Puniceibacterium sp. IMCC21224: one gene and its partner. The protein of the gene in region 1 interacts with the protein of each later gene in a pairwise test. Links are inferred from orthologs where the notes say so. Each region holds a gene or a part of one and is shown on either strand. Other genes may lie near its edges. The genes, in order: IMCC21224_RS11620 and mrdA.

Region 1 (3,429 bases):
ATCTGTCCGGATCGGATGACCGGGTAGCCAATGTGCTGATGTCGCTGGCGCGGCTGGACAACAGCCCACGGTCGCATGCGATGGCGCGGCATCTGCTTGCCGGTATCCGCAATGCGGTGGGGCGGGTGCACAAACATCCGCTGCGCCAGGCGGGGTTTTCGGTGCTCAAGGCGGCCGATATCCCGTCGGTCCTGATCGAACTCGGGTTTCTGTCGACGAGCGCGGATCTTAGAAACTTGCGTGATCCGGCCTGGCGGGCGGGCATGGCGGCGGGTATTCGCGACGGGCTTCAGGCCTGGGCGGTCGAGGATGCGGCACTGGCCCGACTGCGGCGCCAATAGGGGGCAGTGGTCGGTGGCAGGAACCGGCCATCACACGCAACGTTGTGTTTTGACGCGGGCGCGCCTGCGGTATAAGTCACCCCGTGCAACCCAGTCAGAGAGCCGTGCCGCGTGACCAGATTTATCCTGTCCTTTTTCGGAGCAATTTTCAGTGTGCTGACGCTCGGCCTGTTTATGGTGGCTGTGACCATTGGGGCGGTCTTCTGGATGTATGGCCGCGATCTGCCCAGCCACGAAAGTCTGGCACAATATACGCCCCCGACCATCAGTCGGATCTATTCGACCGAAGGCCGGATCATCGATGAATTCGCGCAGGAACGCCGCCTGTTCACTCCGGCGAACGAAATCCCGGATCTGGTCAAAGAGGCGTTCATCAGCGCCGAGGACAAGAATTTCTATTCCCATCAGGGCTATGACCTTCGCGGCATTGCGGCTGCGGCCATCGACGCCGTGCGCACGCGCGGGCGCGATGTGCGCGGTGCCTCGACCATCACCCAGCAGGTTATGAAGAACTTTCTGTTGTCGGGCGACCGGCGCGCCGAGCGTAAGATCAAGGAAATCATCCTCGCCACCCGGCTTGAGGAAACGCTGAGCAAGGACAAGATCCTTGAACTGTACCTGAACGAGATTTTTCTGGGCCAGAATTCGTATGGTGTGACGGCCGCCGCACAGACCTATTTCAATAAATCTCTGGCAGACCTGTCACCGCACGAGGCGGCGTTTCTGGCCTCGCTGCCCAAGGCGCCGTCCGATTTCCATCCGGTTCGCGCCAAGGAACGCGTGACCCAGCGCCGCGACTTTGTCCTGCGCGAGATGGAAGAGAATGGTTATATCACCCAAGCGGTCTACGAACAGGAGGTCGCAGCGCCACTGGAATCGGTTCAGAACGGCGACTTTGATCCGTTCCAGGCCAGCCTGCCACCGCGCGATTATTTCACCGACGAAATCCGCCGCCAGTTGAGCCGTGATTTCGGTGAGGGCGAATTCTTTTCCGGCGGTTTTTCGGTCCGCGCCACAATTGATCCCGAAATGCAGGTCGAGGCGGCCAAGGCGCTGCGCACCGCGCTTGAAAGCTATGACCGCAGTCTGGGCATCTGGCGTGGCACGGGCAAGACGATCCCGGTCGACCAGCTGGGGTCCGAAGCCGCCTGGCGCGAGGCGTTGGGATCGGTGTCGGTGTCACGCGATGTCGACCTCGAAAACCAATGGTATCCGGCAGTTGTCCTCGAAGTTGGTGCGAACGAGGCCCGTATCGGGATCGAAAACGTCGCCGAGGATCAGGATGGCCACTGGATTCCCGCCAAGGACGTCCAATGGGCGCGCAAGCGTTTGCCAACTGGCAAGCTGGGGCGCAAAGCGCAGGTCGCGGGTGACCTTCTGGCTGTGGGCGAGGTGGTGTTGGTCCGCCGCATGACCGCTGACAGCGACGGGTCGTTCATCCGCTGGACGTTGCGCCAGGTGCCCGCGGTGCAGGGCGGGTTCATGGCGATGGACGTCAACACTGGCCGGGTGATCGCGATGCAGGGCGGTTTCAGCTATCAGCATTCGGTGTTCAACCGTGCAACGCAGGCGAAACGTCAGCCGGGGTCCAGCTTTAAACCCTTTGTTTACGCTTCGGCACTGGACAGCGGCTATAGCCCGGCGACCATCGTGGTGGACGCCCCGATCGAGATCAACACGCCGCAGGGTGTGTGGCGTCCCAAGAACGCGTCGAACACCTTTTACGGCCCAACGCCGTTGCGCACCGGCATCGAACAGTCGCGCAACCTGATGACCATCCGCCTTGCCCAAGAGGTCGGAATGGACACCGTCGCGCGGTATGCCGAGAAATTCGGCGTGTATGATCACATGAGCCGGGTGCTGGCCAATGCACTGGGGTCCGAGGAAACGACGATTTTCAAAATGGTAGCGGCCTATGCGATGTTCGCCAATGGCGGTGAGCGGGTGGAACCCACTCTGGTTGACCGGGTGCAGGATCGTTACGGCAACACTGTCTACCGGCATGACAAACGCGACTGCGTGAATTGCGACGATCTGAACATCGCGTCAGATCGCAGTCCGCGCATCGTGTCCAACCGCGAACGTGTTATGGACCCGGTGACCGCGTATCAGCTGACCTCCATGCTCGAAGGGGTGGTCTCACGCGGGACCGCCCGCCGTACTGTCAACCTGCCGGTTCCAACCGCAGGTAAGACCGGCACCACCAACGATTCCAAGGATGTCTGGTTCGTCGGCTTTACCAGCAATATCGTCGCGGGCTGCTATATCGGCTACGATCAGCCACGCAACATGGGGCGCGGCGCATCAGGTGGCGGTATGTGCGGCCCGGTGTTTCAGCAGTTCATGCTGCAGGCGGTCAAGAAATACGGCGGTGGCAAATTCAAGGTCCCGACCTCGTGCCAGTTCATCAATATCGACCGCTTTACCGGCGCCCGTCTGGGCAATGGGGCCAGCGGTGCCAATGTGGTGTCCGAATGTTTCCGCGAAGGCGAAGAGCCGATCTTTGGCATCCAGTTCGACGGTGGCTTTGCCATGGGTGGTAATTTCGACATCATCCAGCCAGATGGCGGTACCGCGCGGCAGGTCACCACATCCTCAGGCAAAAAGGCTGTGGTCGGGCCCAAGGCCAGCTTTGGGTCCCTCAGTTCGGGTGGTCTGTACTGAGCAAAGGTCTGCAAAAAGGCTGATCTTGTCCCGGACGCGCTGGCTTGGTATCAGGCAGGCCTTAGCAGGACTGACAGGACCCCCTCATGCGCGCAGAGCTTCAGAACCATGTCGACAAGATCGAGAAATCGCTTGATCTGCTGCGTCAGCGGCTGGACTGGGACACCGCCCCGCACCGGCTCGAGGAATTCAACGCCCGGGTTGAGGATCCTAACCTGTGGAACGATCCCGAAGCGGCGCAGAAACTGATGCGTGAACGGCAGATGCTGGTCGACGCGATGGAAACCTATACCTCGATCAAGCAGGAACTGGCGGACAACCTCGAACTTATCGAAATGGGTGAGATGGAAGATGATGCCGAGGTGGTCGCCGAAGCCGAAGCGGCGCTGAAAGCACTCGAAGCGACGGCCGGTGTCAAAGAGCT
Region 2 (3,319 bases), 1.6 Mb from region 1 along the record:
GACTATGAACGTCTGGAATTCCTGCGCGTCTTGCGCGACCACGGTGCGCGCAAGGTCACACAACCCAGCGCGCTGATTATGCCTGACGCCCCGTTGGGGACCGTAACGCCCCCCCCCGAGGCCAGCGACGAAACCGCGGGCGTCGGCGATGGTTGACCAAAGCCTGACCCGAATCTGGAGCATGCGCGCGGCCTTTCTGGCGCTCAGTCTGTTGGTGATCTTCTTTCATTTGCTGCCACTTGAGACGATGCCACGTCGCTGGGCCCCGCCCGATCTGATCGTGGCATTGTGCTTTGCCTGGGCATTGCGGCGCCCAGATTATGTTCCGGCGTTGCTGGTCGCGGGCGTCATTTTGCTGACGGATCTGGTGTTTCACCGCCCACCCGGACTCTGGGCTGCGCTGGTGGTGATGGCGGCCGAGTGGCTGAAATCCCGTGAACGGCGTCAGCGTGATAACACCTTTGTGCTGGAATGGATCACCGTGGCGGGATGCCTGCTGATCATAACCCTGATATATCGTCTGGTGTTGTTAGTGCTGATTGTCTCTCCGGGGACATTCGCACTGTCGCTGATGCAGTTGATCACGACCATCGCGGTTTATCCGCTGATCGTGCTATCGTCACATCTGGTGTTCGGGGTCCGACGTTCGGCACCTGGTGAAGTGGACAGGCTGGGACATTCGCTATGAGACGCACACCACGCGATTCCGCAGAAAGCGTCCGCCGGATCACCCGGCGCGGCATCATTCTGGGTGGGCTGCAGCTGGGGTTTTCCGGGGTTCTGGCCGCCCGGATGCAATTCATGCAGGTTGAACAGGCAGATCAGTTTCGTCTGCTGGCCGAAGAGAATCGCATCAACATCCGCGTGATTCCCCCCGCACGCGGCGAGATTTTTGACCGCAACGGCATCATCATCGCCGAAAACGAACCCAGCTACCGCATCACCATGGTCCGCGAAGACGCCGGAAATGTCGACGAGGTGATTGCCCGCCTTTCGACGCTGGTTGAACTTGACGAGGACGAATTGAACCGCGCGCTGGCCTCGATGGCCCGGTCCGCGCCATTCCTGCCGATCACCGTCGCAGATCGCGTCAGCTGGGAAGCGGTGAGCCGCGTCGCGGTCAACGCCCCCGCCCTGCCCGGCGTCACCCCCGAGGTCGGCCTGTCGCGGCATTACCCGCAGGGCAAAATGTACGCCCATGTCGTTGGCTATGTGAATCCCGTCTCAGAAAGCGATCTGGCGCTGTACGAGGATCCCGACCCGGTGCTGCGCATCCCGCGGTTTCAGTTCGGCAAAGTCGGAGTCGAGGCGAAATACGAGGATCGTTTGCGCGGCCGTGCCGGTGCCAAACGGGTCGAGGTCAATGCCGTCGGCCGCGTCATGCGGGAACTGGACCGCCGCGAAGGTGAAGCCGGTGCCGATCTGCAACTGACGGTGGACACCAAGCTTCAGGATTACATCGAAGCCCGTTTAGGCACCGAAAGCGCCAGCGTCGTAGTAATGGATCTTGAGCACGGCGACATTCGCGCCGCAGTCTCTGCGCCGTCCTACGATCCCAATCTGTTTGTGCGCGGCATCTCGTATGCCAATTACGGTGTGCTGCACGACAACGACCGCAGGCCGCTGGCGTCAAAAACCGTGCAGGACGCCTATCCGCCCGGCTCTACCTTCAAGATGGTGACAGCCATGGCGGCGATGGAGGCCGGTGTGATCGGTCCCGAAGAAACGGTCTGGTGCCCGGGCCATCTTGAGGTTGGCGGCCGCCGCTTTCACTGCTGGAAACGCGCCGGCCACGGCCACATGAATCTGGAACAATCCCTGCGCGAAAGCTGCGATGTGTACTACTACGACCTCGCCTTGAAGGTGGGGATCGAAAACATTGCGGCAATGTGCCATCAGTTGGGTCTGGGCGAAGCACATGACATCCCGATGTCAGCGGTCAGCTCGGGTTTGGTGCCCGACAAGGCCTGGAAGCAACGCGAACGCGGCGCGGGATGGGTGATCGGTGATACTGTAAACACCGCCATCGGTCAGGGCTTTGTGCTGACCTCGCCGCTGCAACTGGCGGTGATGACGGCCCGACTGGCGACCGGGCGTAGCATCACCCCGCGTCTGGTGAAATCCATCGACGGGATCGAAACGCCGTCGCGCGGCGGGGACAGCCTGGGGTTAAACGAAAACCACCTGCGCCAGATCCGCCGCGCCATGTTCGCGGTCAGCAACAACCGGCGCGGCACCGGCTACGGATCACGTATCACCGAAGAGGCCTACCGCATGGCGGGCAAAAGCGGCACCAGCCAGGTCCGCAACATCAGCCCCGCAGAACGGGCGCGCGGCGTGATCAACAACAACGACCTGCCGTGGAACCGACGCGATCACGGGTTGTTCGTGAATTTCGCCCCTTACGACAATCCCAAGATCGCAGTGGCGGTGGTGGTCGAACATGGCGGCGGCGGCTCCTCCGCGGCGGCACCGATCAACCGCGACGTGACTCTTCAGGCGCTCTACGGTGAGGACCCACCGCTGTCCGCCTATCCGTCCAGAGACCATGGCCGGATCAAAGCGCAGCAGGAACGACTGCGCGACGAACGCCAGATGACCCGAACCGACGGATCTGGCCGCGCATGAGCTATCTTGAATATACCGTCAAAACGGTCCCCGCAGGCATCCGCAAGGCGCTGTATCTTAACTGGCCGCTGGTGCTGTTGCTCAGCGCGGTGGCCTGCGTCGGCTTTCTCATGCTCTATTCAGTCGCGGGCGGATCGTTCACTCCCTGGGCTGAACCACAAATGCGACGCTACGGCCTGGGTCTGGCCGCGATGTTTGTGGTCGCGATGGTGCCGATCTGGTTCTGGCGCAACATGGCGGTGGTGGCCTATCTGGTGTCGATCGGCCTGCTGGTGTTGGTCGAATTTTTCGGCTCGATCGGGATGGGCGCGCAACGGTGGATCGACCTCGGATTTATGCGGCTGCAACCGTCCGAGCTGATGAAGATCACCATGGTGATGCTGCTGGCAGCCTATTACGATTGGCTGCCGATTCACAAGACATCGCGCATCCTTTGGGTGATCCTGCCGGTGATCCTGATCTTTGCGCCGACCTTACTGGTGCTGACGCAGCCCGACCTTGGCACCGCAATCCTGTTGGTCATCGGCGGTGGGCTGATGATGTTTCTGGCCGGCGTGCATTGGGGCTATTTCGCCGCCGTGATCGCCGCAGGCACCGGCTTTGTCGCCACCGTGTTCAAAAGTCGCGGCACCGACTGGCAGATGCTCAAAGACTACCAGTTCCGCCGCATCGACACCTTTCTGGACCCGAA

The links.
Region 2: the proteins of IMCC21224_RS11620 (region 1) and mrdA interact in binary tests that used the Escherichia coli proteins (3 or more experiments, as listed by UniProt). The link is inferred for Puniceibacterium sp. IMCC21224 from one-to-one orthologs.

What each region holds. Positions count from the first base shown.
Region 1 is NZ_LDPY01000001.1:2,520,845-2,524,273, reverse strand. What follows is about bases 119-3,228. They hold IMCC21224_RS11620 (penicillin-binding protein 1A), read left to right. Parts: upstream 119-452; coding sequence 453-3,005; downstream 3,006-3,228. Other genes in these bases: prfB (peptide chain release factor 2), read left to right, coding at 3,092-3,228; IMCC21224_RS11625 (N-acetylmuramoyl-L-alanine amidase), read left to right, coding at 119-341. Outside these bases: more of IMCC21224_RS11625, read left to right, coding at 1-118; more of prfB, read left to right, coding at 3,229-3,429. UniProt on the Escherichia coli protein: Cell wall formation. Synthesis of cross-linked peptidoglycan from the lipid intermediates.
Region 2 is NZ_LDPY01000001.1:949,156-952,474, reverse strand. Bases 157-3,156 are described here. They hold mrdA (penicillin-binding protein 2), read left to right. Parts: upstream 157-684; coding sequence 685-2,628; downstream 2,629-3,156. Other genes in these bases: rodA (rod shape-determining protein RodA), read left to right, coding at 2,625-3,156; IMCC21224_RS04395 (hypothetical protein), read left to right, coding at 157-688. Also shown: rod shape-determining protein MreC, read left to right, coding at 1-156; more of IMCC21224_RS04395, read left to right, coding at 149-156; more of rodA, read left to right, coding at 3,157-3,319. UniProt on the Escherichia coli protein: Catalyzes cross-linking of the peptidoglycan cell wall. Responsible for the determination of the rod shape of the cell. Is probably required for lateral peptidoglycan synthesis and maintenance of the correct diameter during lateral and centripetal growth.